4 regions of the Mesorhizobium sp. NPDC059054 genome follow, and region 4 is predicted to be linked to each of the others. Evidence: riboswitches for the same ligand, from Rfam matches in the RefSeq annotation. Region 4 holds a riboswitch; each other region holds the start of a gene.
The links. A riboswitch is a leader RNA that binds a small molecule or an ion and turns the genes downstream of it on or off. The one in region 4 is predicted to bind cobalamin.

Region 1 (7,837 bases), on a different contig from region 4:
GCAGGCCATCACCGCGCCGGGCGATGTGGTCTTGTGCCCGGATCCGACCTATCCGATCCACGCCTTCGGCTTCATCATGTCGGGCGGTGTCATCCGCTCGCTGCAGGCCGAGCCGAATGACGGCTTCATTCCGGCGCTGGAGCGTGGTGTGCGCCATTCCATCCCGAAGCCGCTGGCACTGATCCTCAACTATCCGTCCAACCCGACGGCCTATGTCGCCACACTCGACTTCTACAAGGACGTGGTGGCCTTCGCGAAGAAGAACGACATCATCATCCTGTCGGATCTCGCCTATTCGGAGATCTATTTCGACGGCAACCCGCCCCCTTCGGTGCTGCAGGTGCCGGGCGCGATCGACGTCACCGTCGAGTTCACTTCGATGTCGAAGACCTTCTCCATGCCCGGCTGGCGCATGGGTTTCGCCGTCGGCAACGAGCGGCTGATCGCGGCGCTGACGCGCGTCAAGTCCTATCTCGACTACGGCGCCTTCACGCCGATCCAGGTCGCGGCCACCGCGGCGCTCAACGGTGATGGTTCCGACATCGAGGAAGTGCGCGATATCTACCACAAGCGCCGCGACGTGATGGTCGATGCCTTCGGCCGCGCGGGCTGGGACATCCCGGCGCCCGCCGCCACGATGTTCGCCTGGGCACCGATCCCCGAGCCGTTCAAGCATCTCGGTTCGCTCGAATTCTCCAAGCTGCTGATCGAGCACGCCGATGTGGCTGTAGCGCCTGGTATCGGCTTCGGTGAGCACGGCGACGATTACGTGCGCCTGGCTCTGGTCGAGAACGAGCACCGCATCCGGCAGGCGGCCCGCAACATCAAGAAATTCCTGGCGACCACCGCCAAGCAGCCCAACAATGTGGTGCCACTGGCAGCACATCGCTGAACTGCCGCAGACAATCCTGAAAGACCGAGAAAGAGGGGCCGTCCATCATGGCTGAATCCTTGCGTGTTGGAATTGCCGGCCTCGGCACCGTCGGGGCTTCGGTGGTGCGTGTGCTCACGGAAAAGGCGGCCGAACTAACCCGCCAGTGTGGCCGCACCATCACCGTGACCGCCGTCTCTGCGCGCAGCCGTGGCAAGGATCGCGGTGTCGATCTTTCCAATGTCTCGTGGTTCGACAATCCGATCGATCTCGCCCGTTCGAACGAAATCGATGTCTTCATCGAGCTGATAGGCGGCGACGAAGGCCCCGCGCGCGAAAGCGTGAAAGCTGCGCTCGAAGCCGGCCGACATGTGGTGACGGCCAACAAGGCACTGCTTGCCAAGCATGGCGTGGCGCTGGCCGAGATCGCCGAGAAGAAAGGCGTGCTGCTCAACTATGAGGCGGCGGTGGCCGGCGGTATTCCGGTCATCAAGACGATGCGCGAGGCGATGGCCGGCAATTCGGTCAACCGCGTCTTTGGCATCCTGAACGGCACCTGCAATTATATCCTGACCCGCATGGAGGCCGAGGGCCTATCCTTCGAAGCGTGCCTGAAGGATGCGCAGCGTCTCGGCTATGCCGAGGCTGATCCGACCTTCGACATCGAAGGCAACGACACCGCCCACAAGCTCGCCATCCTCACCAGCCTGGCTTTCGGGCATAAGATCGCTGCCGACGACATCTATCTGGAAGGCATTTCCAACATCACCCAGGCCGACATTCGTGCCGCCGCCGAACTCGGCTATCGCATCAAGCTGCTCGGCGTTGCCCAACGCACCGAAAGCGGTATCGAACAGCGCGTGCACCCGACCATGGTGCCGACCGCCTCCGTGATCGCACAGGTGCACGGCGTTACCAACGCGGTGGCTATCGAGACCGACATCCTGGGCGAATTGTTGCTGTCCGGCCCCGGTGCCGGCGGCAATGCCACGGCCTCGGCGGTGGTCGGCGATATCGCCGACATCGCCAAGAGCCAGCCCGGCTTCCAGCACGGACCGGTGTTCGGTCGTCCGGCCAAGGAACTGAAACCTTACAAGAAAGCACAGATGCGCAGCCATGCCGGCGGCTACTTCATTCGCCTCACCGTGCACGACCGTGTCGGCGTATTCGCTTCCGTGGCCAAGCGTATGGCCGACAACGATATTTCGCTGGAATCGATCGTTCAGCACGCTGTCGGGCCGGAGGTCGTCGACAAGAAGACCGTCATTCTCGTCACACACGAAACGACGGAAGCGGCGGTGCGCAAGGCGGTGGAGGCCATCACCAAGGACGGTCACCTGACCGACAAGGCGCAAGTGATCCGCATCGAGCGGGCCGGCTAACAAACGCACGTCAGCAATTATCTGACGGTGCGTGGCCGGGAATTGCCTCAGATCCAGCGGCGTACGCGCTTGGCATAGTCGTGATATTTCTTGCCGAATTTGCCAGCGAGCGTCTTTTCCTCGCGCTGGATCACCAGCTTGCTGGTTACCAGCCCCGCGACGAAGGCAAGCAGGATGAGCCAGATGTTGCCGGTGATCAGCCCGATGCCGACAACCAGCGTTGCCAGCGACAGATAGATCGGGTTGCGGCTGATGCCGAACGGACCGCCGGTCAAAAGATGTGTCGGCGTGGCCACTGGGTTCAGCGGCGTCCTGGACTTGAACATCATGCGGATGGCGGCGAACCACAACGCAACCGCGCCCAATGCCGCCAGCCAGCCGAAGCCGAACAGGATGTCGCCCAGGACATCGCCGAACCAGGGCAAGGGGTAGAGGATGCCCAGGACAACCCCTGCAATCAACGCGATCAGGAAGATGACGGGCGGTAGCGGAAAGGGCAGGCGTACGGCATCGGTCATTGCGGTTCCCCCGGGCTCATGGCGTCCTCGGTCTGAACCGTGCAGGTGCTGATGAGATCGCTGAGGCGGGTCCTGGCCGAAGCCGACTGGTCGCCCCTCATGATGCCGGTCAGCAGCCCGTCCTTTTCGACCGCGGTGAGCATGCATCCACAATAGCGCACGCAGAAGGCGGCGTCGCGGCTGTCCTGGCACGATGCCTGGCAGGTATTGGTGAAGCCGAGCTTCTGATCTTGTGCCGGGGCGGGCCACGCTTGCGCAAACAGCCATACGCAACCGATCAACACGGGCTGGTGGATCAGGTAGAAGGCCAGGCTGTGGCGGCCGATGAAGGTGAGGGGACGCTGAAATGTCTGGCTGAGTGAAATGGTCGCCAGTCGTTCGAACAAGCCGGCCGCCTTGGCCAGTTTGGCCACGCCGATGCCGATCATTACCGCACCGAACCAGGGAAACAGCGGGACGTAGTCGTTCGAGCGCGGGTCGGCCGAGGAGAGGCCGACCCATAAAAGTGCAGGATGATCGAAAAAGGGCGAGCGCAGATAGAAGGGAGCCGCGACCACCAGCGCGGCGGCGACCAGCGTCAGCAGCGCAGGCAGGCGCAGGAACAGAAGGCCGAGCACGCTGGCCAGCGCGATCTGATGCAGGATGCCGAAGAAGATGAAGCTTTCGGGTGTGGCGAAATAGGTCGCCACAGAGATCGCAGCCGCCGCCACCGCCACCATGGCGAAGCGGATCCAGAAGCCCCGCCAGCGGATGCGCTCGCCATGCGCGAGTACAAGCGAGACACCGACCAGGAAGAGGAAGCTCGAGGCGATACAGCGTGCATAGAGCTTCCAGGGGCCGTGCGCGGTCAGTCCCAGGCTCGTGTAACCGAAGAATCCGAGGTCCCAGGTGAAGTGGTAGCTGGCCATTGCCAGAAGCGCGATGCCACGCAAGACGTCGATCAGCGCAATGCGTCGGGAGGAGGAAATCTGCTGTTCAAGGCTCATGCGGCAGGATTCGAAATTGCAACCGTGCCATGCCTAGCATGGATGCGGGCGAAGCGAGAGTGGGCGGGAGATGCACTGCATCTTCTTTCAAAAGGAAGAAAATCGCTGGCGCCGTTGTACCAGCCCTCAAAACCCGTTGGCCGGCTTCGCATTCCGGCATGAGTGCGTCGGTTTCCTGCTACCGATTCGGCCGTCAGCGACGCAGATTTCCGTTGCGAGTCGCTAGTCTGGGAATTCATGTCCACGCACGTCCGCCATCCGATCTGGCTACCGGCTGTGCAGCCGGCGGACGCGCGCACCTTCGCCTCGCTCTATGCCATCGAATCCTGCGCGCGCGCCACGGTCGCCTCAGTTATCCCGATCCAGGCCTATGAGATCCTGAAGAACGAGCAGACGGTCTCGATCCTCTATACGATCGTGTCGCTGCTGGGCCTGTCGGTCACGCTGTTCATGCCGATGCTCATCCATCGCTTCGCGCGCAGATGGGTTTACACGGCTGGCGCGCTGCTGCTTGCCATCGGCTCGCTCTTCTTCGTCACCCATTCGCTGCCGGGCCAGATCATCGGCATGCTCTGCCGGGTGATGGGGGCGAGCGCGCTGTCGATCACGCTCAACCTCTACATCATGGACCATATCCGCAAGACCGACCTGATGCAGGCCGAATCCTTGCGCATGGCGTGGTCGATGATCGCCTGGACGAGCGGGCCCACGCTCGGCATCTTCCTCTATACGCGCTACGGCATCTATGCCGCGCACGGAGCGGTTGCCGTCTTCGCGCTCTGTCTGCTTGCGCTGTTCTGGTACTACCGGTTGGGCGACAATCCGATGATCGTGCCCGGCAAAAGCCGACCCATCAATCCGTTCGCCAATATCGGGCGCTTCGTCAGCCAGCCGAGGTTGAGGCTCGCCTGGCTCATCGCCTTCGGCCGGTCCTGCTACTGGACCACCTTCTTCGTCTACGGCCCGCTGTTCATGGTCATTACCGGCCAGGGCGAACTCGCCGGCGGCTTGCTGGTCTCGGCCGGCAACGCTCTTCTGTTCGCAGCGATTTACTGGGGCAGGGCAGGCAAGCGTTATGGCGCGCGCAACGTGATGACGCTTGCCTTCATCGGGATGGCGATATCGCTCTGGTTGGCTGGCGCCATTGGCGAACTCATTCCGCTCGCCACCGCCGGGCTGCTGCTGGTCGGTGCCCTGTTCACCATCGCGCTCGACGCCATCGGCTCCACCGCCTTCATGCGATCGGTGCGTGCCTATGAGCGGTCGCAGATGGCTGCGGTCTATCGCACCTATCTCGACTTCTCGGAACTGACGCCGCCGCTGGTCTATTCCGTGGTGCTGACGTTCTTCGGGTTGGGATCCGTTTTCGCCACACTGGGCTGCCTTGCTGCCGTCTGTGCGCTTGTCACCTGGCGATATCTGCCAAAGTCGATGTAACGACCGCCTGCCGCAATGACGCTTCCGCATCCGTAGATGGCGGAATTTGGTTTGCCGGACGCTGCGATTCTTTCTATAGTCCGCCTGTCGTCGGTCCCTTCGGGACCAAGAGGGAATACGGTGGGGAAGGGGAAATCCATCCGAAGCCGTGGCTGCCCCCGCAACTGTGAGCGGTAGTCCTCTCCAATGCCACTGAGGTTTGCCTCGGGAAGGTGGGGAAGGGCGCTGATCCGCAAGCCAGGAGACCTGCCGGCGACAGCAATGACGGTAATGCCCTCGGGTGGAGGGCGAAAGGACAGACCATGAATACCGCTTCCGTTTCTCTCGGCGCCTCGGCCTCCTCGCAGTCGCGTTTCCTGCAGCTGGCACTTGCCGGTCTGCTCGGCATTTTCGTCATCGGCTTCACTGGCTTCTCGCATATCGAAGCCGTCCACAACGCTGCCCACGACGCGCGCCACTCGATGGCGTTCCCCTGCCACTAACCAGGGGGAACCCGTCATGTCTGTTTTTCGCAACGTCGTGTTCGTCGCGGCGATCGCGGGTCTATTGGCCGGCATTGTTCTCGCTTGCCTGCAGGCCTACGCAACCGTTCCGCTGATCCTGAAGGCGGAAGTCTATGAGCAGGCCGCGGGCGGCCACGAACATGCGGCCGCGCCTGCGGCACCCGCAGCCGATGCCGGCACCAATGCGATGAGCTCGGCGCCGGCTCCTACCGCCGCTCCGGCCGAGGAAGAGGAAGGCTGGGCGCCTGCCGATGGCGTCGAACGCTTCTCCTTCAACGTGCTCTCCAACGTCGTCACCGGCATCGGTTTCGCGTTGATCCTTGTTGCGTTCTCGGAATTCGCCGGCGGCATCGGCAATTGGCGCCAGGGTGTGTTCTGGGGGCTTGCCGGCTTTGCAGTCTTTACGCTGGCACCGGGTCTCGGCCTGCCGCCGGAGCTGCCGGCGATGCCGGCTGCCGAACTGCTGCCCCGGCAGGTCTGGTGGATTTCCACCGTCGCTGCCACGGCCATCGGTCTGGCGTTGATCGCCTTCCGCCGCTCATTGCCGCTGACGGTGCTCGCCATCGTGCTGATTGTCGCGCCGCATGTCGTGGGCGCGCCGCAGCCGGAGAGCTATGACACGCCGATCCCGGAAGGACTGCATCACCAGTTCGTCGTGGCGGTCACGCTGACCAACCTGGTGTTCTGGGTTGTGCTGGGCGTTGTCGTCGGCGTCGTGCGCGGTCGTTTCACCGGGCAGTCGGCGAGCCTTCGCGACAGCTTTGCCTGATCGCCTGACCTTGGTTATCGGCGGTGCGCGCTCGGGCAAGAGCGCGCATGCCGAAAAGCTGGTTACGGCGCTGCCGGCGCCGTGGACCTATATCGCGACCGCCCAAGCTTATGACGATGAGATGCGCGAACGCATCGCGCATCATCGTGCTCGGCGTGGCGAAGGCTGGGAAACGGTGGATGCGCCACTCGACCTCGTCGGGGCGTTGGAGCGCTTGCCCAAAGGGCGTCCGGTGCTGGTCGATTGCCTCACGCTCTGGCTCACCAATCACATGCTGGCTGAGCATGACGTGGAGGCCGAATGCGCGAAGCTGAAGGCCGCACTGTCGAAACCACGCGGCCCGTGGTTCGTGGTGTCCAATGAGGTCGGCCTTGGCATCGTGCCGGACAATGCGCTGGCACGCCGCTTCCGTGACGCCGCCGGGCGTCTCAACCAGCAGGTCGCAGCGGTCGCCGACAGTGTGGTGCTGACCGTTGCCGGCCTGCCGCTCAAGGTGAAATGACATGACCGGAATCAATGAGAGCGAAGCCGAGCGCCATCGTGCCAAGATGGCCAAGCGCAAGGCGGTGCAGGATGCCGAGGTGGCGCAAAAGACGATCGAGAAAGGGCTGCTCATCGTCAATACCGGGCCTGGCAAGGGTAAGACCACGGCGGCCTTCGGACTGGCGCTGCGCATGCTGGGCTACGGCCGGCGTGTCGGTGTCGTGCAGTTCATAAAGGGCAAGTGGCATACCGGCGAGAAGGACGCTTTCAAGGCCTTCGGCGATCAACTGGTGTGGTATTCAATGGGCGAAGGCTTCACCTGGGAAACACAGGACCTGAAGCGAGACATCGCCGCTGCCGAAGCTGCCTGGGTCAAGGTGGAAGAGCTGATGGCAGACCCTTCAATCAGCCTGCTGGTGCTGGACGAACTCAACATCGCGCTGCGCTATGATTATCTGGATATCGACCGTGTCGTGACTGTGCTGAAGGGGCGGCGCGATGATCTGCATGTCGTCGTTACCGGTCGCAATGCCAAGCCGGCGCTCACCGAAGCTGCCGATCTCGTCACCGAGATGGGGGCGACCAAGCATCATTTTTCCGCCGGCGTGAAAGCGCAGCAGGGAATAGAATTTTAGCGCATCGGCCCGAAAATCGGAATCGATTTTCGGAAAGCACGATGTGCAGCTTAAAAGTGTTAGAGCGTCCTTTGCGCGTCCGAACGGACGCGCGGCGCTCTAAAGGCTACCAGATCATCAGCGCGATCGCGCCGAGCAGTACGATGAGCAGCATGTCAGCGGTCCAGTAAAGCCTCAGCGCCTGGCGGATATCGGCGCTGGTGACGCCGACGCGGCCGCCTTCTCCCATGTAGCGGCCTTCCACCAGGACACC
Region 2 (7,837 bases), on a different contig from region 4:
CGGGCGCGCGAGCGGCTGGCGAACAGGCCACGCACGACGAGCAGATCGTCGAGCCGCTGGCGCTGATTGGCTGGCTGGTGGGAACGCATCTGCCTTCATTGGCGAAAGCCGCGCCCGAAGGCAAGTCGGGACTGATAGAGGCCTTGCCCTAGAAAAGCTGGCTGGCCGGCGGGCGTTCGACAGCAGGCACCAGCCCATCGGCAGGTGCCCGGCGCGGCCGCGGCCCTTCCTGCGCGACAATCATCTGCGGTACCTGATTGTATGCGAAGCCACCGCGCAATGTCCCGATGTTGGCCGCCACGATGTCGATCGCTGCCTGTTCGAGAACGCGGTCATATTGCGGTTCGGCCGTTACCCGGCCAGCCAGCAAAAGCATGCTGGTTGCGCTGAACAGAAGCGCTCTCATTGTTGTTCTCCCTGCCTGGGATTTTCCTAGCAGTGCGCCGTTGAGAAAGGGGCAAGAGAGAAGGTAAGCGAAGCGCCAAAAAGCAATCTGAACAATAGGTTAACAGGGCTTCTCGACAAAGAGATTCCGCATGTTGAGACGGCGATTCAAGCCGCTCACAGGCTGATTCAAGTTGTTGATGTTTTGACTCAGGCGCGCTGCGCGCTGGCCACATGGCCTAGTGCTGCAAACACCGTACGCACGATGCCGTTCGCATCGAGTCCGGCATCGGCATACATCTTCTCCGGCTTGGCGTGGTCGGTGAAAGCATCCGGCAGGACCAGCGGGCGCACCTTGAGCCCGCTCTCCAGCAGGCCCTCATGGGCGAGGAAATGCAGCACCTGCGTGGCAAAACCGCCGATGGCGCCCTCCTCCACGGTCACCAGGATCTCGTGCGAACGGGCCAGACGGCGGATGAGGTCATGGTCGAGCGGCTTGGCGAAACGCGCATCGGCCACGGTCGTCGAGAGACCGGCCGCGCTCAGTTCATCGGCTGCCGCGAGGCAGTCCTGCAGGCGCGTACCGAAGGACAGCAGCGCCACCTTGGTGCCTTCGCGCACGATGCGGCCCTTGCCGATCTCCAGCGGCGAACCGCGCTCGGGCATATCGATACCGACACCGTTGCCGCGCGGATAACGGAAGGAGATCGGCCCCTCGTCGTACTCGGCGGCGGTGCGCACCATATGGCGCAGTTCGACCTCGTCGCTTGCCGCCATGACGACGAAGTCTGGCAGCGAGGCAAGGAAGGTGGTGTCGAACGCGCCGCAATGGGTTGCACCGTCGGCACCGACGTAGCCGGCGCGGTCGATCGGAAAACGCACCGGCAGCTTCTGGATGGCGACGTCGTGCACGACCTGATCGTAGGCGCGCTGCAAGAAGGTCGAGTAGATCGCCGCGAACGGCTTATAGCCTTCTGTCGCGAGGCCCGCCGCAAAGGTCACCGCATGCTGTTCGGCGATACCGACATCAAAAGTGCGGTTCGGGAACACTTCGCCGAACAGATCGAGCCCGGTGCCGGTCGGCATGGCGGCGGTGACGGCGACGATACGGTCATCCTCGCAGGCTTCGCGGATCAGGCTTTCGGCAAAGACATTGGTGTAGGTCGGAGCATTGGCTGGGGCTTTCGCCTGCGCGCCGGTGATGACGTCGAACCGGTTGACGCCATGATATTTGTCGGCGGCCGCCTCGGCAGGCGCGTAGCCCTTGCCCTTTTGCGTCACGACATGGATCAGGACCGGGCCCTTGCCGTTGTCGCGCACATTCTTCAGCACCGGGATGAGATGCTCGAGATTGTGGCCATCGATCGGGCCGATATGGAAGAAACCGAGCTCCTCGAACAGCGTGCCGCCGGTGACATAGCCCCTTGCATGCTCGACGGCGCGGGTGATGGCGCGGTCGGCGCGCTTGCCGAGGTAGGACGTCAGTTTCTTGCCGAAATCGCGCAGGCCAAGATAGGCCTTGCCCGAGCCGAGTCGAGCCAGATAGGCGCTCATGGCGCCGGTCGGCGGAGCGATCGACATATCGTTGTCGTTGAGGATGACGATGAGGCGCGCATCAAGTGCCCCAGCGTTGTTCAATGCCTCGAAGGCCATGCCAGCCGACATCGCGCCATCGCCGATCACGGCGATGACATTGTTCTTGCCGCCGGAAAGATCGCGCGCCACGGCCATGCCGAGACCGGCCGAGATGGAGGTGGAGGAATGAGCGGCGCCGAACGGATCGTATTCGCTCTCGGTCCGCCTGGTGAAACCGGAAAGCCCGTTCTCCTGGCGCAGTGTGCGGATGCGGTCGCGCCTGCCTGTCAGGATCTTATGCGGATAGGCCTGGTGGCCGACATCCCAAATGATCCTGTCGTCCGGCGTGTCGAAAACATAGTGCAGCGCCACCGTCAGCTCGACCACGCCGAGACCTGCGCCGAGATGCCCGCCCGTCTGCGAGACGGCGTCGACCAGTTCGGTGCGCAACTCTTCCGCGAGCTGCGGCAAGTCGCTTTCGGAAAGCTTCTTCAAATCCGCGGGAATACGGACCTTGTCGAGAAGCGGCGTCTGGGGTCTGGCGATCAATGGCTGGCCCGTTCAAGCTCGCGTTCAAGAATATTCAAAAAATCGAATAGGCCTCCGACCACGGAAAGTAAATGTGCCGCAATGACACGTTCATTTGTCGGGCAGTGGAATGAATTCCTTTTCATCGCCCGGAACGATGTCGAAGCGACCGGTCCTCCATTCCTGCTTGGCCTGTTCAATGCGTTCTTTCGACGAAGAAACGAAATTCCACCAGATGTAACGTGGAGACCCCAGCGAAGCGCCGCCAAACAGCATGAAATGCGCACCCGATTCCGATGAAACGACTATTTCGTCGCCGGGACGAAACACCAGAAGGCGATTCTCGGGAAAACTGTCGCCGGAAATGGTGACAAGCCCGTCGAGCACATAGATGGCGCGCTCTTCGGCTTCGGCTGCAATGCGGTACTTCGCGCCGGGCTCCAGCCGGATGTCGGCATAAAGCGTATCGTGATAGGTGGTCACCGGCGCGCGGCGGCCTTCCAACTCACCGATGATGAGACGGCCCGAAACGCCATCGGCGCTGAACTCCGGCAGTTCGGCGCTCGCGGTATTTTCGAAGACCGGCGTCATTTCTTCCTGCCTGTCTGGCAGCGCGATCCACGTCTGCAGCCCGGACATCGACATCGGTGCGCCGCGCAATTCTTCCGGCGTGCGCTCGGAATGAACAATGCCACGACCGGCTGTCATCAAATTCACGTCGCCCGGTGAAATCACCATCTCGGTGCCGAGCGAATCGCGGTGCCTGATCCTGCCGTCGAACAGGTAGGTGACAGTGGACAAACCGATATGCGGGTGCGGGCGTACGTCCAGCGCCTTGCCGGCACGCAGGATGGCCGGTCCCATGCGATCGAAGAAGATGAAGGGACCAACCAGCCGGCGCCTGGCGGTTGGCAACGCGCGACGCACCTCGAACCCGCCGATGTCCTTGGCGTTGGCGACCACCATCAACTCGATGGCGTCGCAGGAAAAGGCGTCACCGGGTTCGGGATCGTTTCCGGGAAAGAAGCTCATCGGACTGCTCCATCTGCTGATGATTTGCAGATCGGAAGTTATACCTCCGTTCCCCTCCGGCAAACCGGCGATGCGGCGACGATCCGTTCACCGATCACCTCAATTCACGAAGCAATGGTTCAATGCCGCGGCCTGCGGATTTCGGCACGCCTGGCCGATCAGCTCTCACAAGACTATTGGGTAGCTACCGGCTTGGGTCCAAACCGCAGGGCCGATTTGGCGCGAGCTTTTGCCGCCACCTCCTCGCGGTTGCGTGGCGGCTGAGTGGTTTCGAGCGCGACAAGCAGGTCATGCGCGGCATGGGCGATGGTGCGCACCGCGTGGTCGAAAACGTCCTTGTTACGCATGGAGGGCTTGTTGGAGCCACTGATCTTGCGCACGAACTGCAGCGCCGCCTCATGAATTTCGGCATCCGTCGCCGACGGTTCGAAGTTGAAGAGCGGCTTGATGTTGCGACACATGGATATTTCTCCCGTTTGGTATGTCCGGCTTTGTCCCTCGTTCCGGTTGGAGCAATTCCAGGAAAGGTGCGTAGCAGTTTACCGTCCTGAATTGCGCGAAAACAAAAGTTAGAGCGTTTCCGCGTTTCGGAAAACCGGAAACGCTCCAGGGGCCTCGCGGCCCTTATTCCCCATCCAGTGGTTCGGTGGCGACCGGCTTGCCGTCGCGGGCGAGCCTGATCTTTTCCACCTTGTCCTCGGCCGCCTTGAGCAGGCGGTCGCAATGCGCTTTCAGCGCCTCGCCGCGCTCGTAAATACGGATCGACTGGTCGAGCGGCACGTCGCCGCGCTCCAGGTCATCGACGATCTTCTCCAGCGCGTCCAACGCTTGTTCGAAGCTCATCGCCTTGACGTCTTCGTTCGCTTCCTCAGCCATGGCTCATCCTTTCATCAGGCGGCCGACATGCGCTGCGACCGAAAATGCCAATCCGTGCAGGTCGTAACCGCCTTCCAGCAGGCTGACCAGCCTGTTTGAACTATGGCGGCGGGCGCGATCCATCAACTGCCCGGTCGCCCAGTCGAAATCGTCCTCGACAAGATTGATCTCGGCCAGCGGATCGCGGTGGTGCGCATCAAAGCCGGCCGAGATGATGATCAGGTCTGGCGCGAAAGAATCAATCGCCGGCAGCACACGTGTGTTGAACGCCTCGCGAAAGATGTCGCTGCCTGTCGCCGGGGCCAGCGGCGCGTTGACGATGTTGCCGGCACCGGTCTCGCTTTTGGCGCCCGTGCCCGGATAAAGCGGCATCTGGTGCGTGGAACAATAGAGCACCGATGGATCGTCCCAGAAGATGTCCTGCGTACCGTTGCCGTGATGCACATCCCAGTCGACGATGGCGACACGCTCGGCGCCGTGCCTCTCCTGCGCGTAGCGTGCGGCTATGGCCGCCGTGTTGAACAGGCAAAACCCCATGGCCGTGGTTTTCTCGGCGTGATGCCCCGGCGGGCGTGCCGCCACGAAGACGTTGTCGGCCTGGCCGGCAAAGACATCGTCGACAGCCACATTGGCCGCGCCGATGGCGGTCAGCGCCGCTTGCCAGCTTTTTGGGCTCGCTACCGTGTCGGAATCGATGACGGCAATGCCGTCTTTCGGGATTGCCTTGCGCACGCGCTCGACGAAATCCTTCGGGTGACAATAGAGAATGGTCGCTTCGTCGCCCATCGGCGCCTCGCGCCGATCGAGAGCGACGAAGGCCTCGTCATCCAGAACCCGCTCGATGGCACGCAGCCTGTCCGGCCGCTCCGGATGGCCGGCGGGCGTGATGTGTTCCAGGAAAATCGGATGCGTGTAAAGGCGGGTCGTCATGGAGCCACCTTATCAGCAATGGCGATGATGGCCACGCGACAAGCATTGGAGCATTTCCGTTTTTCACGGAAATACGGAAACGCTCCAATTTTTTGTTTTAACGCAATTCCGGACGCAAAACCGCTGCGCACTTTTGCTGGAATTGCGCCAGCCTGTTGGGGAAAAGACGGCATCCGACGTCGGGATCAGGGCTGCCTTTGCTCTCGAACCGGGCTATGTTCGCCGCACTGTCAGGTGCCTGCCACGAGGCGGGAGAATCGGGAACACGGTGAAAATCCGTGGCGTGCCCAACGCTGTAAGGGGGACCGCTCGGCAAGAGCCACTGTCCGCAAGTAGGACGGGAAGGCGCCGGCAAGCGGGATGAGCCCAAGCCAGAAGACCGGCCAGGCAGGAATGGTCATCCGCATGGACGGGCGGAGATGCTGTTTCGATCGCAAGGGGAACGCGATGGACGCCGTCCGCAACCATACCTGCCATGCCTTCGGCGACTTTGAACGCGAAGCCATTTACCGCGCCATCTTCACGCGCCGCGACGTACGCAGCCATTTCCAGCCAGATCCGATAGACGACGCGGTGCTTGCCCGCCTGCTTACTGCTGCGCACCACGCCCCATCGGTCGGTTTCATGCAGCCCTGGAACTTCATCGTCATTCGGGATCAGGCACGACGCGAAGCCGTGCGTGACCTTTTCCTGACTGCCCGATCCCAGGAACTGCCTCATATCGCAGAGGAACGGCAGGCTCTCTACCGTAAGCTCAGGCTGGAGGGCATCTGCGAAAGCGCGCTCAACCTATGCATCACCTGCGATCGGCGGCGCAGCGAAGGCTCGCCGCTCGGCCGGTGGCACAACCCACAGATGGATCTCTTCAGCACGGTCTGCGCCGTACAGAATTTCTGGCTCGCCGCGCGGGCCGAAGGGATCGGAGTTGGCTGGGTGAGCATCCTCGACGCCGACGCGCTCAAACAGTTGCTCGGCATTCCCGATCATGTCGTGCCCGTCGCCTATCTTTGCGTCGGCCATGTCTCGGAATTCGCAGCAGGGCCAGATCTCGAACGCAAAGGCTGGGCATCACGCCTGCCGCTCTCAGACCTCATCATGAGCGAGACCTATTCTGGCGTCGGCGAAGATGCCCTCAAAGCTGCGGCCAGTGCCAGCCAAGGGTAAAAGAGTTCAGGCGGAAACCTTGTCGTCCGCCAGCAAGCCTTCCATGAGCGCGCGGAAGGCCTTGATCGCCTTGATAGAGGTCGCGCCAGGATCGTCGGAATTGGCAACCCACTGCGCGGCATAGAGCGAGGCACCGCTGATCAGCCGAGCCATGGCTTCCGGATCCATCTCGCGGACAACCCCCTCCTCTTTCAAGGCAGCAAGGTTCCTTGTTAGGGACGAGATACAGTTATTGGCATTGGGCCAAAGCGCCGGGTCGCCGAGTACAGCCGGGCCGTCGCGCAGGACGATGCGCTGGACTTCCGGGTCCAGCGCCATTTCCACATAGCCGATGTTCTCGTCCAGGAAGCCTTGCCAGCGTGTCTTGGCTTTGGCCGAGATGGCATTGAGGCGCGTGCACATCTCAGTGTCGATCTGGGCGACGACGGCCTCGAACAGCCCCTTCTTGTCGCCGAAATGGTGATAAAGAGCGCCCCGCGTCAGCCCTGCCTCCGCGGTGAAATCATCCATCGACGCGTTCGCATAACCGACCGTCGCAAACGCCCGGCGCGCAGCCGCGATCAGCTTTGCCCGCGTTTCGGCAATCATCTCGCTACGAGGTTTGTGGGCAGTCCTCATCGTTTTTTCCTTTTGCCGCTTCGCTTTCTACATACGTCGCGTATATTTTTTTACATACGCGCCGTATATTAATTGACATACGAGACGTATGCAATTATCTCATTCGCATACGCCACGTATGTAAGTGGCGCACCCTCAAATTTCCAGGAGTGCTCCCATGCGCAATCCTTATGGTGAAATCTTCAGAGTCCCCGGAGCCAAGGGCTTCGCCGCCGCGGCCTTCATTGCCCGGCTGCCTATCGCCATGGCGCCCATCGGCATTGTCGCGATGCTCTCCCAGGCACGCGGCGAATATTGGCTGGCGGGTGCGGTATCAGCCACCTTCGCCTTGACCAACGCTTTTGCCGCCCCGCAAATCTCGCGATGGATCGACCGGCTCGGTCAGACCGCCGTGGCGGCTCCCACGACGATCATCTCCGTCATCGCCTTCATCGCCCTGCTCGCAGCCACCCACTATGACTGGCCGAGCTGGACGCTGTTCGCTTCGGCATTCCTGGCGGCCGCAATGCCCAGCGTGCCGGCCATGGTGCGGGCGCGCTGGACGGAAAAGTTCCGCGATCGTCCGGAACTCAACACGGCCTTCGCTTTCGAGTCGGTTGCCGACGAACTGGTCTATATCGCCGGCGCCTCGCTTTCGGTGGGCCTCAGCGTGGCTCTCTTCCCGGAAGCCGGTATGCTGGCCAGCACGCTTCTCCTGGCCCTCGGCATGGCCGCTTTCATCTTGCAGCGG
Region 3 (7,837 bases), 570 kb from region 4:
TCCAGCGCAAAGGCCCCGACCAGGCAAACGCGACGGCCGGAATGGAAGTAAGCATCCGTTGCCGCGAGCATGCGGGCGATGCCTTCCTGCGGGCTCTCCACTTCCCGCAGCGGCGAAAACACTTCGTCCTCGAACCAGCGGTCGATATGCGCCAGCACGGCCGCCGCCATCTCATCCTTGCCGCTGGGAAAGAAGTTGTAGAGGCTGCCCTTGCCGAGCCCGGTCGTCTCGGTGATCAGCGACAGGCTGGCGCCGGCATAGCCGTGCGCGCGAAACACCTCGGCAATCGCCGCTATCAACTCATCCCGACCCGGAGCGATCCTGCGCATCGCATTCCGCTCTAGAGACCGAGTTCCGTGAGGCCCGGATGATCGTCGGGCCGGCGGCCGAGCGGCCAGTGAAATTTGCGCTCCGTCTCAGCGATCGGCAGGTCGTTGATCGAAGCAACGCGCCTGCGCATCAGCCCGGCCTCGTCGAATTCCCAGTTCTCGTTGCCGTAGGAACGGAACCAGTGGCCGCTGTCGTCGCGCCACTCGTAAGCGAAGCGCACAGCGATGCGGTTTTCGTTCCAGGTCCACACTTCCTTGATCAGACGATAGTCCAACTCGCGCGCCCATTTGCGCGTGAGGAAGGAAACAATCTGCGGCCTGCCTTTGACAAACTCGGCGCGGTTTCGCCATTCACTCTCCTCGGTATAGGCGAGCGACACCTTTTCGGGATCGCGGCTGTTCCAGGCGTCCTCCGCCTTGCGCGCCTTCTCGGCGGCGGTCTCGGCATTGAATGGTGGCAGCGGCGGACGGCTCATCGTGATCTCTCCATCGGCTCATTTCAGGAACAGGTGTATTTGTACCAATCGGTACAATGGAGTCAAGGGAGAGTCGTCTTCCTGTGTCGACCACGACCGGCGCTGGCCGTGCCCTCATGGCAATGCTACGGATAAGCCATGCAGCTCAGGCATTTGAAGACGTTCGTCGCCGTCGCTTCCGATCTCAACATCACGCGGGCCGCGGAGCGCATCCACCTTGCCCAGTCGAGCGTGAGCGAACAGATCCAGGCGCTGGAAGCCGATCTGAACGCAGTGCTTTTCGACCGCAGCGGACGCAAGCTGAAACTGACCGAAGCAGGGCAGCGGCTGCTCGATCATGCCGACGACCTTCTGGCCCGCGCCGACGAAGCGCGGGCGGCGGTGGCGACAGCTGCAAACATAACGGCAGGCACGCTGGCGATTGGCGGTCTCGAAACGCTGTGCGCCAGCTACCTGCCACCGCTCCTGGCGCATTTCGGCGCCCAGCATCCGGCGGTGCGGCTGCAATTGAAGAGCGCCGGCAGCGGTGACCTGCGCGGTGGCGTGAAGAGCGGCGCCCTCGATGTTTCTTTCGCTTTCGGCGAGACGGCCGAGACGCCAGAGCTCAAACACGAAGTGGTGGCCGAAGAGGAACTGGTCGTCGCGCTACCGCCCGGCCACAGGCTCGCTGGACAAGTCGCCGCAGGCCCCGATGACCTGCACAACGAGCCCTTCCTGGTGACCGAGCAGGGATGTGTCTACCGCCAGATGTTCGAAACCGCTTTCGCAAAAAAGGACACGCGACCGCGCATTGCCGTTGAGCTCGGCTCGATCGCGGCGATCCAGAAACTCGTGGCGGAAGGTGCCGGCTGCGCCCTTATTCCACGGGTTGCCGCCAGGGCCGGTGACGGGCGGATCGTGACGCTGCCGTGGACCGGCGGCAGTTCGTCGGTCCCCGTTTCCATGATCTGGCACGGCCGGCGTGGCAAGCGGCCGGCGGTGCGTCTTTTCCTGGAGGCCGCGCGCCAAAAATTCAAATCAGGCGATGCCCTCCCTCAGCGTGCAGCACCGTCCCCGTGACGAAGCCGTTTCGCATCAGGAAGCGGATCGCATCGGCGATGTCCTCCGGCCGGCCGATGCGACCCACCGGCAGGCGAGCGGCCATGGCATCCAGCGTCGCCGCCTTGGCATCGCCGGCGACGTGCAGCCAGATCGGCGTGTCGACCCAGCCCGGCGATACGGCGTTGACCCGGATCGGGCCAAGCTCGACGGCAAGCGCGCGCACCAGCGAGGCAAGCGCGCCGTTCATCGCCGCGGTCACCGAACCGCGCGCCGCCGGGCGATAGGCATTGATGCCTGACGTGAAGGTGATCGAGCCCTTTTTGGACAACATCGGCACGCCATGCTTGGCCAGCAGTAGCGGCCCGAAGAACTTCGAATCGACCACCTTGCGCGCTTCCGCGATATCGAGTTCCGGCAGCAGGCGGTAGGAAGCACCGATGTCGGCGGCAGTTGAAACGATGTGATCCAGTCGACCGGTATGGGCAAAGAGCCGGCTGACCTCATCTTCCCGGGCGATATCAGCGACTGCGGTGCGCAAGGCGGGTGGATTGCCGAGGCTGCTCTTTGCCTCGTCCAATTTCGCTCTTGATCGCCCTGCAATCGTTACCTCGGCTCCCTCCGACAGAAGCTGCGTTGTGAGCGCCAATCCCATGCCGGAGCTGCCGCCCACGACAAGGACGTGCTCGGCGATGCTTACAGTTGGTGTGTTCATGAAATCTCCATTGCGGCCACCGACCAATGGAGTGGCTCTGGCGCGGAGTTGTCTGCGCCAGAGCGCGCAAAGGGAAACGGGAAGATACGAATGTCTCCATCGGAAACTCCGATGATAACATTAGGCGAAAGCGTTCAGCCGACGCTGCGCGCCACCATGGCCCGGATCGTCTGATACAGTTCGTCGCTGGCTTCGCGCGCGGTGATTTCGCCGGAGGCTGCAGCAGCGGACAGACCGGCGGCCGCTCCCAGCATGCCGCACAGGCGCGCAGTGGTAATCCCACGCGAAAAAGGTGTCAGCGCTTCCCGGCATTTTTCCAGGAACACCGCCTCGTGTTCGCGCTTCATGGTCGCCAGCTCCGGCGAGCCGACAAGGGCTGCAACCACGCCGGGGATCTCGCGACCCTGCTCCAGCACGCAGTCGACATAGGAGGAAGCGATCACCGAGGCGCGTCCGTCGAGCGTGGGTTCGCTCGCTGCCAGAGCGGCATCGATCACCTGGTTCTGGCGCGCGTCGAACTCCTGATAGAGCGCCGCCAGCAGAGCCGAGCGCGTAGCGAAGTGATCGTAGACCACTGGCTTGGTCACCGCCGCCTGCTCCGCAAGCCAACCAAGCGTCAGCGCCTCTGTGCCTTCCTCGCGCGCAATGCGCCAGGCCACATCGAGAAGCTGCCGATGCCGCTCTTCCCGCAACAGACGCTGGCGGCGTGGAGGCGCAGATGGATTTTTCACGCGATCGCTTGACATCACTATATACCAAAAGTAACTTACTAAAAGTATATAAGCCTAAATCCTTCGCTGCAACATCCCAGGAGCCTTGTCATGCACGCGCTCATCGTCGTCGCGCATCCCGATCCCAATTCGCTCACCCACGTGATTGCCAACAGTGTCGGCGAGGGCGTCGCCGCTTCCGGGCCCGGCAACAGTTTTGAAATCGCCGATCTGGCTGCCGAGGGTTTCGATCCGAACTTCAACAAATCCGACATCGCCACCTTTCAAGGCCAAGCGCCGGCTGCCAACGATGTCGCGGCTGAGCAGGCGCGTATCGATCGCGCGGACACACTGGTGCTGGTCTATCCGGTCTATTGGTGGTCGATGCCCGGGCTGCTCAAGGGCTGGATCGATCGCGTGTTCATGAATGGCTGGGCTTACGACGAGCCGCCGGGTGGCAAGCTGACGAAGAAGCTGCAACGGCTGAACGTACATCTGGTGGCGATCGGCGGCGCCAGTCAGCGCACCTATGCCAGGCACGGTTATTTCGGTGCCATGAAGACCCAGATCGACCACGGCATATTCGACTACTGCGGCGCCAGAGTGGTCACCTCCGAACTGCTGCTCTTTCCGGAAGCGCAGGATCCCGCGCAACTTCCTGCCCAGGCTCGCGCCATCGGCTGCAGGCTGTTCCTGAAACAGCAGCGCGCCGCGGCGTAGAATTCTTCGCCGCATGGGATCTTCAGGAGGAAGCTCCCATGCGGCAGCCAACATCGACAACCCTGCTGAACGGAACCGTTGCTCTCCTCGAACACATGCTGCTTGCCTTCCGGCTATGTTATGTTACAACGTAACAATTCAGCAGTGACCTTCCACGAATTTGGTCACTCCTCCTCAAGACGAACCACGCCCGGGTTCGTCCCCACCAAAGCCTCTGGAAAACAGTCATGCCCACGCACAATCGAAGGCGTCTTCCCGTAACCGTCCTTTCCGGCTTTCTCGGCGCCGGCAAGACCACGCTTCTCAACCACATCCTGCACAATCGCGACGGCCGCCGGGTCGCTGTCATCGTCAACGATATGAGTGAGGTCAACATCGACGCCGCGCTGGTGCGCGACGGCGGCGCCAACCTGTCGCGCACCGATGAACAGCTGGTCGAGATGACCAATGGCTGCATCTGCTGCACACTGCGCGACGATCTGTTGGCTGAAGTGCGTCGTCTCGCCGTACAGGACAGGTTCGACTACCTGCTGATCGAATCGACAGGCATTTCGGAGCCGCTGCCCGTCGCCTCGACTTTCGAATTCCGTGACGAGGCCGGCGCCAGCCTCTCCGATGTCTCCCGCCTCGACACCATGGTGACGGTTGTCGATGCCGCGAACCTGCTGCGGAACTATTCCTCATCGGATTTCCTGCGCGACCGCGGTGAAGCGCTGGGCACGTCCGACGAGCGCGTGCTCGTCGATCTTCTGGTCGAGCAGATCGAGTTTGCCGATGTCATCGTGCTCAACAAGGTTTCGGACACGCCCGCAGAAGATCTCGATCTGGCACGCAGGATCATACGCTCGCTCAACCCGCAGGTTGAGCTCATCGAAACGGATTTCGGCCGCGTGCCGCTCGACAAGGTGCTCGACACTGGACGATTCGATTTCGAGAAGGCCGAACAACATCCGCTCTGGTTCAAGGAACTGAATGGCTTCAAGGATCACGTTCCCGAAACCGAGGAATACGGCATCCGTTCCTTCGTCTATCGCGAACGTCGCCCTTTCGATCCGGCAAGGTTGAAGAGGTTCATCGGCCAGCCTTGGCCAGGAGTGGTGCGCGCCAAGGGTTTCTTCTGGCTGGCCACGCGTCCAAACCACGTCGGCGAATTGAGCCAGGCCGGCGCGCTGGTGCGGACCGGCAGGCGCGGGCTCTGGTGGGCAGCGGTTCCCCGCAACCGTTGGCCCGACAACCCGTCATGGCAAGAGGCGATGGAACCCTATCTCGATCCGATGTGGGGCGACCGCCGGCAGGAACTGGTCTTCATCGGCTGCGATCCGATGAACGAAAACCGCATTCGCGCCGAACTGGATGCCTGCCTGGTGGATGAGCCCGTCTTCGCACCGGAACTGTGGCGTGACCTGCACGACCCGTTTCCGAGCTGGAGCGGGCAAGCGGCATGATCGTCAAATCCTTGCTCGCCCTGTTCAAGGGGCGCCATCATGCCTGCGACTGCCATCCGCGGCTTGCCCGCTACGTCCCGCCGGCCGAGCGGCACACCGCGACGAGCCAGGTCCTCGGCAAAGAATCGCCATTGCCAGGCGATGGCGGTCACAATAGGGTTCGCGGCGATGGTGCTCCGAATCGAAAGGTTCGGGGTGAAAAGGGAATACGGTGAAGTTCGCAAGAACCAAGACCGTGGCTGCCCCCGCAACTGTAAGCGGTAGCAAAGTCCGAAGACGCCACTGGCCAAGCGCCGGGAAGGCAGGACAGCGCAACGATCCGCGAGCCAGGAGACCTGCCATCGCAGCGAGTTGACCGGACGGGGTGTGCCGGGAGGACGCTACAAGGGCGGCCCTGCCGTCATTTTGGCCATCCTTCCGCACCTGATCGAATGAGGGATCGGTTGGAAGGTTTTGCCGTTTTTCGCCGCTATGATGCGTCGCACCTAGACTGCCTGCCGCGCCCGCGGAGGGTTCTTTCGTGAGCGGCGTTGTCCTGCAAGCGCGCGGCCTTTGCTGTCGGCCCGAAACAGGCGTCACGCTCGTCGAAGACGTCAGCCTTGATGTCCGCGCCGGCGAAAGGCTTGCCATCATCGGTCCGAACGGCGCCGGCAAGTCGACGCTGCTGCGCATGCTGTGCGGCATGCTCAAGCCAAGCAGCGGCCTGGTCAGCCTCGACGGCGAATCGCTCGACCGGCTGCCGACAGCAGAGCGGGCACGCCGTATCGCCGTGGTCGGCCAATCCGACCAGCCTGATGTACAGCTTGCCGTCAGCGACTATGTCGGACTTGGCCGCATCCCGCACAGAGGGCTTCGTCGCCGCAGCGACGACCGCGATGTGGTGCTCGACGCGCTGGAGCGAACCGGCCTGCTCGCCATGCGGGAGCGTCGCATGGGTTCGCTTTCTGGCGGTGAGCGCCAGCGTGCGCAGCTGGCACGCGCGATCGCGCAGCAGCCGCATGTGCTATTTCTCGATGAGCCGACAAACCATCTCGACCCCCGCGCTCGCGGCGAATTGCTCGAATTCGTCGCCAGGCTGGGCATCGCTGTCGTCACGGTGCTGCACGATCTGCCGCTGGTTGCGCCCTTCGCCACTCATGTCGCGGTGATGAGCAAGGCGCGCCTCGTCGCGCTCGGCACCCCGCGTGAGACGCTGACGGCGGCGCTGGTGCGCGAGGTCTTTGCCATCGATGTGCTGAGACTTCCTCACCCGGACGAGCAGGACCGCGAACTGACGGTCTTCGACGTTCCGATCCGCCTCTCCCGCTGAATCAATTTCCCCAACGGAGCCGCCATGAAACGCCTCGCCCTTTGCCCAAGCAGACTTGCGTGGCTTCGCCAACGCTTCGTCAGCTTGACTTTTTATTTTGTCGCAGGTTCCTATCGTAAAAGCGTGAGACGCTTTTGCGGAACCTGCTTGGCCGCCACGCTTCTTTCATCAACTGCCTTTGCCTTCCCGGTCACTGTCGAGAGCTGCGGCATTCCGCTGACCTTCGACGCCGCACCGAAACGTGCGGTGATCAACGATCTCAACATGTCGGAAATGGCCTTCGCGCTGGGCTTACAACCCGAGATCGTCGGCCTGACCGGCATCACCGGCTGGTACAAGGTGGATGACGCGTTCAAGAAAGCGCAGGGCTCGATCCCGGAACTTGCACCGAAATATCCGACACTGGAGAACCTGCTGGCGGTCGAGCCCGACTTCTTCTTTGCCGGTTGGTATTACGGCATGAAACCCGGTGGCGACGTGACGCCCGACATTCTGGCTCCGCACGGCATCAAGACGCTGGTGCTCAGCGAGAGCTGCGTCCATCTCGACAAGAACCGGCCAGCAGCTTCGATGGATCTCCTGTTCGGCGACGTCGAGAAACTCGGCAAGATCTTCGGCAAGGAGACCGAGGCCAACACCCTTGTCGCCGGATGGAAGGAAAGGCTCGCCGCCATCACCGCCAAGGTCGGCGCCCGCAGCGGCACACGCGTGTTCCTCTATGATTCCGGCGAGGACAAACCCTTCACGGCGGGCAAATTCGCGATCCCGAGTGCGATGATCGAAGCGGCGGGCGGCAAGAACATCATGGACGACCTGGAAACCAATTGGGGCAATACCGATTGGGAAACGGTTGCGACCAGAAACCCGGAATTCCTGATCCTGCTCGACTACCAGGACGAGGCGGGCTACCGGAAACTGCTGAACTTCCTCAAGCAGCACCCGGCGATGAAAGAAACGGATGCGGTGAAGAACGAGCGTTTCGTTGCTCTTCGCTACGCGGAATTGACGCCTGGCCCGGCCAACATAGAAGCCATCGACAAGATCGCGAAGGCAATGCACCCAGAGGCTTTCTGAACGTGCCCAGCGGGTCGTACG
Region 4 (7,837 bases):
GGACCGATCACCGGATTGCCCGGGTGCAGGAAGGCAAGCGGCAGCAGGCCCTGCGGTATCGGCGTGTTGGCCGAATGGGTGGGCCGCTGGCGAGCAGCTTGGGCAAAAGGTGCGTATGGGGTCCGGCCGGCGAAACGCCGCCGGTGTCCGGGCCGCCGATCTTCTGGTAAACCTCGACACGACCCAGCGCGGTCAGTGCCACGCGATGTGGATGCGCGGCCATGATGGCAACGGTCGCGCCATTGCCGGGCTCGAAAAGCGAACGGCCGAGATTGGCGCGCAATTCACCCAGCAGTTTCGGATCGCTGGTGCGGATGCAGAAATCGCATTGCGGCAGGCCGAGACCCATGTCGAACAGGATGCCGGTGCGGTCGATGCCGCGGATGGCATCGTCATCCGGGCCGACCTCGGTCAGCACCTTGTGCTCGTCTCGCCGCGCACGCGCTTCCGGCAGGCATAGCGCAACCGCGTGGCTCCAGCGGTGGCGCTTCGGGCTCAGCGTTTCATATGCGACAGCTGTCGCCCCGGCGAGGCGGCGGCGCTCCAGCCGGATAGCGCCACGACGGGTTGCGCGGGTCAGGTCGAGCGGCTCGTCGATCACCGGCTGCTCGGCTGCGTCCTGGTGGAATTCAGCGATGGCGCCGAAGGAGCCCATGCTCCAGCCCGACCGCCAGTCACCAAGGTGTTTCTGCAGCAGCGGCTCAAGTTCGGTCATGGTTGTCTTCCGGTTTGTCTTGGGTAGGAGATGCGATCAGGTCCAGCGGCTGGATGACGGGACGCCCGGCCGCGGTGCCGAAATAGGCATCGACGCCGTAGACGCTGCCAAGACTTTCCACTGTCAGCACGGTGTCGGGTGGCCCGTCTGCGACAATCCGGCCCTGGTCGATCAGAATGAGCCTGCTGCACCAGCGTGCTGCCAGGCCAAGGTCGTGCAGCGAAGCGACGACGCTGCGGCCCTGTTTCGCCAGGCTGGCAAACAGGCGCATCAACGTGATCTGGTGCGACGGATCGAGGCCCGCCGTCGGCTCGTCGGCCAGGAGCAAGGGTGTTTCCTGAGCAAGCGCGCGCGCAATCAGCACGCGCGCCTTCTCACCGCCCGAAAGGTCGGTGGCGGCACGGTCGCGGAAAGCGTCGACCTCCATGCGTCGCATCGCCTGTTCGACTGCGGTGTGATCGGCCGACGACGCCGCGGCGAAACCCGGCCGATGCGGCGTGCGTCCAAGCGCGACGACGGCTTCGACCGGGATCGCCCAGGCGATTTCGTGCTCCTGCGCGACGTAGGCGATGTTGCTCGCCCGCTCACGCGCACTGATCATGGCTGCATCGCGTCCGGCGATCGAAATTCCGCCTTGTGATGCCACGAGGCCGAGGGCCGCCTTCAGCAAGGTCGACTTTCCGGCACCGTTCGGTCCGATCAACCCGACGAACTCGCTAGGACCGATGGTGAAGGACACATCGCTCAGCACGCGCCGCCGGCCGAGCGAGGCCGAAAGGTTGGAAACGGCAAGCAGGCTCATGCCAGCCTCCGCCGTTCGCGATAGACGAGCCACAGGAAGAACGGTGCGCCGACGATCGCCGTCAGCACGCCGAGCTTCAGATCCCGGCCGGGTGCGATGAGGCGCACCAGTATGTCGGCGGCCAGCACCACCGCGGCACCACCGAGCGCCGAGGCCGGCAACAGCCGCGATGGTCTCGCGCCGACCAATGGCCTGAGCAGATGCGGCACCACGAGCCCGACGAAGCCGATGGCGCCGGCGACGGCGGTTGCGGCACCCACCGAGGCAGCGGTGCCGAGCACGGCCAGTTGTTGCACGCGGCGCATATCGATGCCCATCGAGGCGGCGGTGTCGGCCCCCAGCGTCAGCGCATCGAGCGCGCGGCCGAGCATCAGCAGAAGCACCCAGCCGACAAGCATGAAGGGGGCGGCCAGCCATACATGCGTCATCGAACGGTCGGTCAACGAGCCGAGCATCCAGAACATGATCTCGAGCGCGGCAAAGGGATTGGGCGACAGGTTGAGCGCCAGCGAGGTCATGGCTCCGGCAAGGCTGGAGACGGCGACACCGGCAAGGATGATGGTGAGTGTGTTGCCGCGCCGCCCGGCAAGCGCCTGCACGACGAGCACGGCAATCATCGCTGCCAGCAGAGCCGACAACGGCAGCGCCAATGGGAAGGCGATCGTCAGGCCGCTGTAGATGGCAAGCACGGCGCCAAGCGACGCCGAGGCGCTGACGCCGATCAGGCCGGGCTCAGCCAGCGGATTGCGCAGATAGCCTTGCAGCGCGGCACCCGACAGGCCGAGTGTCGCGCCGATCATCAGCCCGAGCAACGCGCGTGGCAGGCGAATCTCACGCATGATCAGCGCGATGGCGTCCGCCTTGCCGGAGAACAGCGCCTTGATACTGTCGCCGAAAGCGATCGCCGCTGGGCCAATGGTCAGCGACAGCACGAAGAGCACGGCAACCAATAGGCTGAGCACGGCGAGCAGGGCGCGATAGCGGGCTGTGTCGGTCACGGTTGCGTGCCTCCTGTCTGGCCGCTTACTGAGTGATTGGTGGCCGCGTCGGTCAGCATCTCCACCGCTGTGGCCGTAAAGGGTGCGCCGCAGATGGTATATTTAGCGGGCACGGAAACGCGCCCGGTTTCTTGGGCGAGTGTCCTGTAGGCAGGATGGACGAAGGTCTGCTGCGCCAGGGCCGGCGTCGCGTAGCGCGCCTCGCTGTCGACCAGCATGTCCGGCTTGGCCATCACAAGCAGCTCGAGCGGCAATTGCTGGGTGCCGGACAGGCCGAGTTTCGTGGCCAGATTGGTCAGCCCGGATGCAGCCACCACGGCATCGACCAGCGTGCCGGCACCTGATGTATAGGAATTGGCGTAGTAGGTCGCGATGGTGATGTTGTGATGGGGCTTTGCCTTCGCCTCGGCAAGCTTGCGGTCGAGCTCGGCCACCAGAGTGTCTGCGCGCTCCCGCCGATCGAGGATATCGCCCATGCGTCTCAGGCTTGCTCGCACGTCGTCAAATGAGTTTTCAGGCTGGAATTCTTCGACGCGAATGCCGAGTTGCCTGAGCAGGCCGACGGTCGCACGTGTCGTATAGCTGCCGGCAAGGACGAGGTCCGGCTGCATCAGGAAGATCTCTTCTGCCTGGCCATGATTGACCGCGAAGCGCCGAGCCTCCTCGGCCAGCACCGATGTTGACGGATCGGTAGCGAGATAGGAGACGGAATGGAGCTGGTCGTCCCCGGCAATCAGCATCGCCATCTGGTCGGTGCAGACATTCATGGAGACCACGCGCTTCGGCGTTTCTGCCGCCGTTGCGCTGCCGGGCGCCAGACACACGGCCGCCAGGGTGATGAACAGCCAGGAGCAACCGGGCTTCTTGAAAGCCCCGTCGCTCGATCTTGCTGCCCTGGTTTCCTGCATTGCCATCTCCCGGTCCTCAGAATGTCCGGGTGAAGCTCAGATTGAAAGTGCGGCCGGGCGCGCGATAGTCGGCGACCGTCGAATAGTCCGCGTCGAACAGGTTCTCGACGGCGAACTTCACCTGCGATGCGGCGTCCAGCGCATAAAGTGCAGTGAAATCCACCGTGACATAGTCGGGCAGCTTTACCGTGTTGGCGGCATTGGCATAACGTGCCGCGCCGTAAAGCACGCGTGTCGTCAGGTCCAATTGCTCGGTCGGACTATAGGTCACTTCCGCCGCAGCCTTGAGGCGATCGCGATAGGGGATGTATTTGCCGGTGTCCTGGTTGAGCGGTTCGCGGATATCGACGCTCACCTTGCCGCTCCATTCTGTGCTGAAGCGATGCGCAAGGACTGCCTCGAAACCGGTGATGCGCGCCTTGGCCACGTTGAAGGGCAGGTAGGTCGGCGGATTGGAGGCGATCGCGTCGGTCAGCCAGGTTTGATAGAAGGCGACATCGAGATTGGTGTCGGCGCCCGCCTGCCAGCTCAGCCCGACCTCATAGGACTTGGACTTCTCCGGCTTGAGATTTGGATTGGAGTAGTTCGGATAATAAAGTTCGTTGAAACTCGGCGCCCGGAAGCCGGTGGTATAGGATGAGCGCAGTGTGAGGTCAGGCAGGATCTCGTAGCTTGCGCCGACATTGTAGGTGGTGGCGCCGCCGAACTGTCCATTGTGGTCGTAGCGAATGCCGCTGTCGACGGTGAGTGCCTCGTAGGAAAGCGAATACTGGCTGAACACCGCCGTCAGCGTGCGCGCCGTCACGTCGAAATCGACGGTCGAATCGACCTGCTCGCGATAGATTTCAGCGCCGCCGGTCAGCACATGTGAAACGGCGCCGGTGTCGAAGTTCTTTTGTGTCGAAGCAAAGAGACCGTAGCGGCTGGAATTGAAGCGGTCGTCGCCGACGATGCCATCGCGGAAATTGCGTGAGCGATCGACCGAACTCGACAGTTCGACAGTCGAGGACCAGTCCGCGGAGTGTTTGATCTCGGTGCCGAGTTTGCCGGCAAAGCTTGTCGTGTCGACCTCGTCGGCGAGCGGAAAGGAGGCGTCATACTGGCCGCGGCTGCGGGCGATCAAGGCATCGCCATAGATCCGGCCCCAGTCGAACTGCCTGGACAGCGAGGCATTGATCGAGCCGAGCAGGAAACCGTCATCGTCCGGCTCGTGACCGAAAGCGGTTGGCAGCGTGAAGTCGTAGCCGCGCGTGCCGATCAGGCTGCCGCCGAGCGAATAGTCGACGCCGCTTGCGCTCTGGCCCCGCACATTGCCGGACAAGGTGCCGCCCCACGGATGGCTGACGCCGGCCGTGACCGAGCCGCAGCTGTTGCGGCCGTCGGCGCAGGGGCCGCCCTGTTTGGTGATGATGTTGACGCCGCCGCCCATGGCGTCGGAGCCGTATTGCGCGGAATGCGCACCCTTGGCGATCTCGATGCGCTCGATCGAATCGAGCGGGATGTTGCCGAGCGAGGCTGTACCGGTGGTGACGGAGCTTGCCCTCACGCCGTTGACCAGCACCAGCGTCTGGCTGGCCGACATGCCGCGCAGGTAGAGATTGGTCGAAGCGCCCTGGCCGCCATAGGAAACGATCGAAACGCCGGTATAGGATTTGAGCAGAGACGGCAGGTCTGGCGCGGCCGAATGTTCGATGCTCTGGCGATCGATCACCGTCACCGATGAGGTCGAGCGCGCCAGAGTGGTCGCGCGCCTGAGCGGTGTCGTGATCACGATGCGATCGAGCATCGTGGCGTTGCCGGGAATGCTGTCGTCTTGAGCGACAACATGGCTTATGAAAGCCAGCGTGACAGCGCCGGCAAGCAATGGAGTTTTCTTCACTTCCGTCCCCAAAAGGATCAACGGCGCAACAGCGCCGCGAGGTTCATTTCGAACCGCAGACGGACTTGGCTGGGGGCAGGTTGGCGGACAGTCGCATCTCACCCCTGGCCGTTCCGGCATGCGGCAACACTTCACGTGTCACCGCCACGGACGACCGCGCCTGACCACCCCTCGTGATCAAGCATGGGTGACTGGAACAGGCAGGTCTCCTGACTTCCGTGTCATCGCCCTTTTCCGCCTTCCCGGTCGCGCGAGGCGGCCAGTGGCATCGTGGAAGAAGGCTCAACGGTTACAGTTGCGGGGGCAGTCGCGGCTTTGACCGATTGCTCGGCCGCACCGTGTTCCCTTTTCATCCGCCTTCCGGCGGAACCAATTCCGAATCCGAAGCTAACCACAGCAGTGCGCAGCGTCAACCAAGGCCTCTTGAGATTCGCCCGATGTCCGCAAACGGCAACTTGCTCCCCGGAAGGGCTCTCAGCATGCCTTGGTCAGGACAAGCGAAAGCACGGCAAGAATGGAGCACCGTAACGAATGGTCAGGCTCAGCCGTAGTGGAAGCGGGGCTTCGGTCCCGTACCGGTGAACTGCACGCCGACACGGTCGTTGCGGCGCCAGCGCACCAGGGCCTCGTAGGCAACACCGTCGACAGGCACATAAAGGCTGAACCGTTCGGGAATGATGGCATCGGCGGCCACCTTGAGTTCGGCGCCGCCGGTATGCTGGTTGCGCACGACGCAGGCGATTTCCGAATTGTGGATGCTGGTGATGATCGTCGCCCCTTTGAGCACCCGTTGCCGGTGCTCGCGTTCGCGATGGTTCGCTTCCTGCTCGGACATGGCGATGGACTCACGCTGCAGTCCAAATAGTTTAGGGAGGGCGCAGGTAACCATCAATGCCGTCATGGACGGTGTAGGCGATTTGACGCGAGTGATGGCTAACCGTCCGTCAAGATCCACGCGATCCTGAGCCGTCTGCGAAAGCTGTTGAGCTTCGACAAGCTTGGTGCGATTGAAGGGCAGGTACTGGCGAGGGCCTGTCGTGAAACTCAGGGATGTGCTTGCCGCGCTTGGCTTTCGCAAAGGCCCGAAAACCTATGGTTACACCATAAAAGAGTTCGAACTGACGAACAGGGAGTTGGTGCGGTTTGCCGTTTGGCTGCATCCCAAATGCAGTGCGCCGGATATCGGTCAGGGCGCGATCGACGAATTGAGAAAATATCTTTCGCCGGGCGATGCCGTCATCGATATCGGCGCGCATGTCGGCGACACGAGCGTGCTTTATGCGCTGGCCGTCGGGTCGGGCGGCAAGGTCTTTGCCGTGGAGCCCAACCGATACCTCTGGCCGGTTCTGGAGGCCAATGCCTCGCTAAACCGGCAGGCGGCGCCGATCGAGATCATGCATTTTGCCGCGACCGGGCAGCCGACAAAGCTGGTCTTCAACTACAGTGATCCCGGTTACTGCAATGGCGGTGACCTCGATCGCTTCGGCCGGCTTGCCCATGGTCATATGTACCCGCTCGAAGTCGAGGGACGTAATGTACTTGCCGAACTGCGCGCCACCAGCCCCGATTGGCTGTCCCGAATCCGTCTGATCAAGACAGACGCCGAAGGCAACGACCATGCCGTGCTTGAAACGATGCGCGAATTGATCGTCTCGGTGAGGCCCTTCATCCTGTGCGAGGTCTACAAACGCACATCGATCGAACAGAGAACCGCATTTCTCGATTTCCTGAACGAGCTTGGCTACGACTGCCACCGTTCATGGCCATACGCCGAGTTGAAGGGGCAGTTGCTCAATGCCGCGGACATGGAGCGTTGGCCGCATTTCGACATGTTCTGTGTGCCGCGATAGCCCGCTGTTTCATGGCGATCAGCACGACCAGTTTCCGTAACATGGCTGCAATATTGCGATCTGAAAAATCCTAAGCGCTTGCAAGTCGGAGCACAAAATGCGGAGGTCATTTTGGCGGCAGCAGCGCCTGAACTCCATTCCACAACAGCCACAGCAGGCCTGAGACAATCGACAGGATCACCGCCGCGCCGACCTTGCTGGAAATGCCGGCAAGCGCTTGGCGGAGGTTGCGGAGAAACCGGAAATCCTCGCGCGCTTCGAACTGGTGTTCGGGCTCGTCGATGCGCAGGCCGGCGGCGGACAGTTCCTCGCGCACCGCTTCCTTGACGATGCGCTTCAATTCGTCGGGGTCGACGGAGATATGCCTTGTCATGGCTTCCATCCGCACCACGCAACGCCCTGGGCGTTGTGCCTGTTGATCTCGTCCAGATCGGTGCGTGGCGTGTCCGATCTGGCATCCCGGCGCGGAAAATTGTGCGTGCACCAGACGGAGCGAGGATTGGAAGGAAAGGAGCCATCCGGTCTCGAACTGCAGCCGGCGAGCGCCAGTGCTGCGACAAGGATCAGTGCCTTGACCATCGCATGGCCTCCTTTCGCGCCTCGTCGTCGGACATGCCAGCTGTGCGCCGCTCAATTGCGGTAGCCTCGCGGTCCATTTCCAGCTGGTCTTCGACGGCAACCAGCT

Region 1: linked by a shared signal. The riboswitch ahead of ACFWXH_RS10860 (CbtB-domain containing protein) and the one ahead of ACFWXH_RS14190 (TonB-dependent receptor domain-containing protein) in region 4 are both predicted to bind cobalamin.
Region 2: linked by a shared signal. The riboswitch ahead of bluB (5,6-dimethylbenzimidazole synthase) and the one ahead of ACFWXH_RS14190 (TonB-dependent receptor domain-containing protein) in region 4 are both predicted to bind cobalamin.
Region 3: linked by a shared signal. The riboswitch ahead of ACFWXH_RS16875 (ABC transporter ATP-binding protein) and the one ahead of ACFWXH_RS14190 (TonB-dependent receptor domain-containing protein) in region 4 are both predicted to bind cobalamin.

The regions. Positions count from the first base shown of each region.
Region 1 covers NZ_JBHYHV010000002.1:642,355-650,191, forward strand. Annotated here, with positions in the region: gene ACFWXH_RS10835 (LL-diaminopimelate aminotransferase) at 1-892, shown strand, start outside; gene ACFWXH_RS10840 (homoserine dehydrogenase) at 940-2,253, shown strand; gene ACFWXH_RS10845 (methyltransferase family protein) at 2,301-2,771, opposite strand; gene ACFWXH_RS10850 (DUF1624 domain-containing protein) at 2,768-3,757, opposite strand; gene ACFWXH_RS10855 (MFS transporter) at 3,995-5,194, shown strand; cobalamin riboswitch at 5,269-5,463, shown strand; gene ACFWXH_RS10860 (CbtB-domain containing protein) at 5,497-5,676, shown strand; gene ACFWXH_RS10865 (CbtA family protein) at 5,693-6,466, shown strand; gene cobU (bifunctional adenosylcobinamide kinase/adenosylcobinamide-phosphate guanylyltransferase) at 6,459-6,968, shown strand; gene cobO (cob(I)yrinic acid a,c-diamide adenosyltransferase) at 6,970-7,584, shown strand; gene cbiB (adenosylcobinamide-phosphate synthase CbiB) at 7,691-7,837, opposite strand, start outside.
Region 2 covers NZ_JBHYHV010000001.1:452,509-460,345, reverse strand. Annotated here, with positions in the region: gene ACFWXH_RS02215 (TlyA family RNA methyltransferase) at 1-89, opposite strand, end outside; gene ACFWXH_RS02210 (hypothetical protein) at 149-406, opposite strand; gene dxs (1-deoxy-D-xylulose-5-phosphate synthase) at 595-2,508, opposite strand; gene ACFWXH_RS02200 (pirin family protein) at 2,599-3,519, opposite strand; gene ACFWXH_RS02195 (DUF2277 domain-containing protein) at 3,693-3,980, opposite strand; gene ACFWXH_RS02190 (exodeoxyribonuclease VII small subunit) at 4,144-4,395, opposite strand; gene ACFWXH_RS02185 (histone deacetylase family protein) at 4,399-5,325, opposite strand; cobalamin riboswitch at 5,541-5,728, shown strand; gene bluB (5,6-dimethylbenzimidazole synthase) at 5,773-6,489, shown strand; gene ACFWXH_RS02175 (TetR/AcrR family transcriptional regulator) at 6,496-7,107, opposite strand; gene ACFWXH_RS02170 (MFS transporter) at 7,265-7,837, shown strand, end outside.
Region 3 covers NZ_JBHYHV010000003.1:722,026-729,862, forward strand. Annotated here, with positions in the region: gene ACFWXH_RS16840 (TetR/AcrR family transcriptional regulator) at 1-329, opposite strand, end outside; gene ACFWXH_RS16845 (DUF1348 family protein) at 341-805, opposite strand; gene ACFWXH_RS16850 (LysR family transcriptional regulator) at 944-1,864, shown strand; gene ACFWXH_RS16855 (SDR family oxidoreductase) at 1,818-2,558, opposite strand; gene ACFWXH_RS16860 (TetR/AcrR family transcriptional regulator) at 2,693-3,304, opposite strand; gene ACFWXH_RS16865 (NAD(P)H-dependent oxidoreductase) at 3,380-3,988, shown strand; gene zigA (zinc metallochaperone GTPase ZigA) at 4,216-5,433, shown strand; cobalamin riboswitch at 5,586-5,791, shown strand; gene ACFWXH_RS16875 (ABC transporter ATP-binding protein) at 5,954-6,742, shown strand; gene ACFWXH_RS16880 (ABC transporter substrate-binding protein) at 6,890-7,816, shown strand; gene ACFWXH_RS16885 (FecCD family ABC transporter permease) at 7,819-7,837, shown strand, end outside.
Region 4 covers NZ_JBHYHV010000003.1:151,544-159,380, reverse strand. Annotated here, with positions in the region: partial or broken gene ACFWXH_RS14210 (DUF6925 family protein) at 1-655, opposite strand, end outside; gene ACFWXH_RS14205 (ABC transporter ATP-binding protein) at 702-1,517, opposite strand; gene ACFWXH_RS14200 (FecCD family ABC transporter permease) at 1,514-2,515, opposite strand; gene ACFWXH_RS14195 (ABC transporter substrate-binding protein) at 2,512-3,423, opposite strand; gene ACFWXH_RS14190 (TonB-dependent receptor domain-containing protein) at 3,440-5,209, opposite strand; cobalamin riboswitch at 5,484-5,691, opposite strand; gene ACFWXH_RS14185 (PilZ domain-containing protein) at 5,844-6,137, opposite strand; gene ACFWXH_RS14180 (FkbM family methyltransferase) at 6,340-7,152, shown strand; gene ACFWXH_RS14175 (hypothetical protein) at 7,259-7,525, opposite strand; gene ACFWXH_RS14170 (hypothetical protein) at 7,522-7,731, opposite strand; gene ACFWXH_RS14165 (hypothetical protein) at 7,716-7,837, opposite strand, start outside.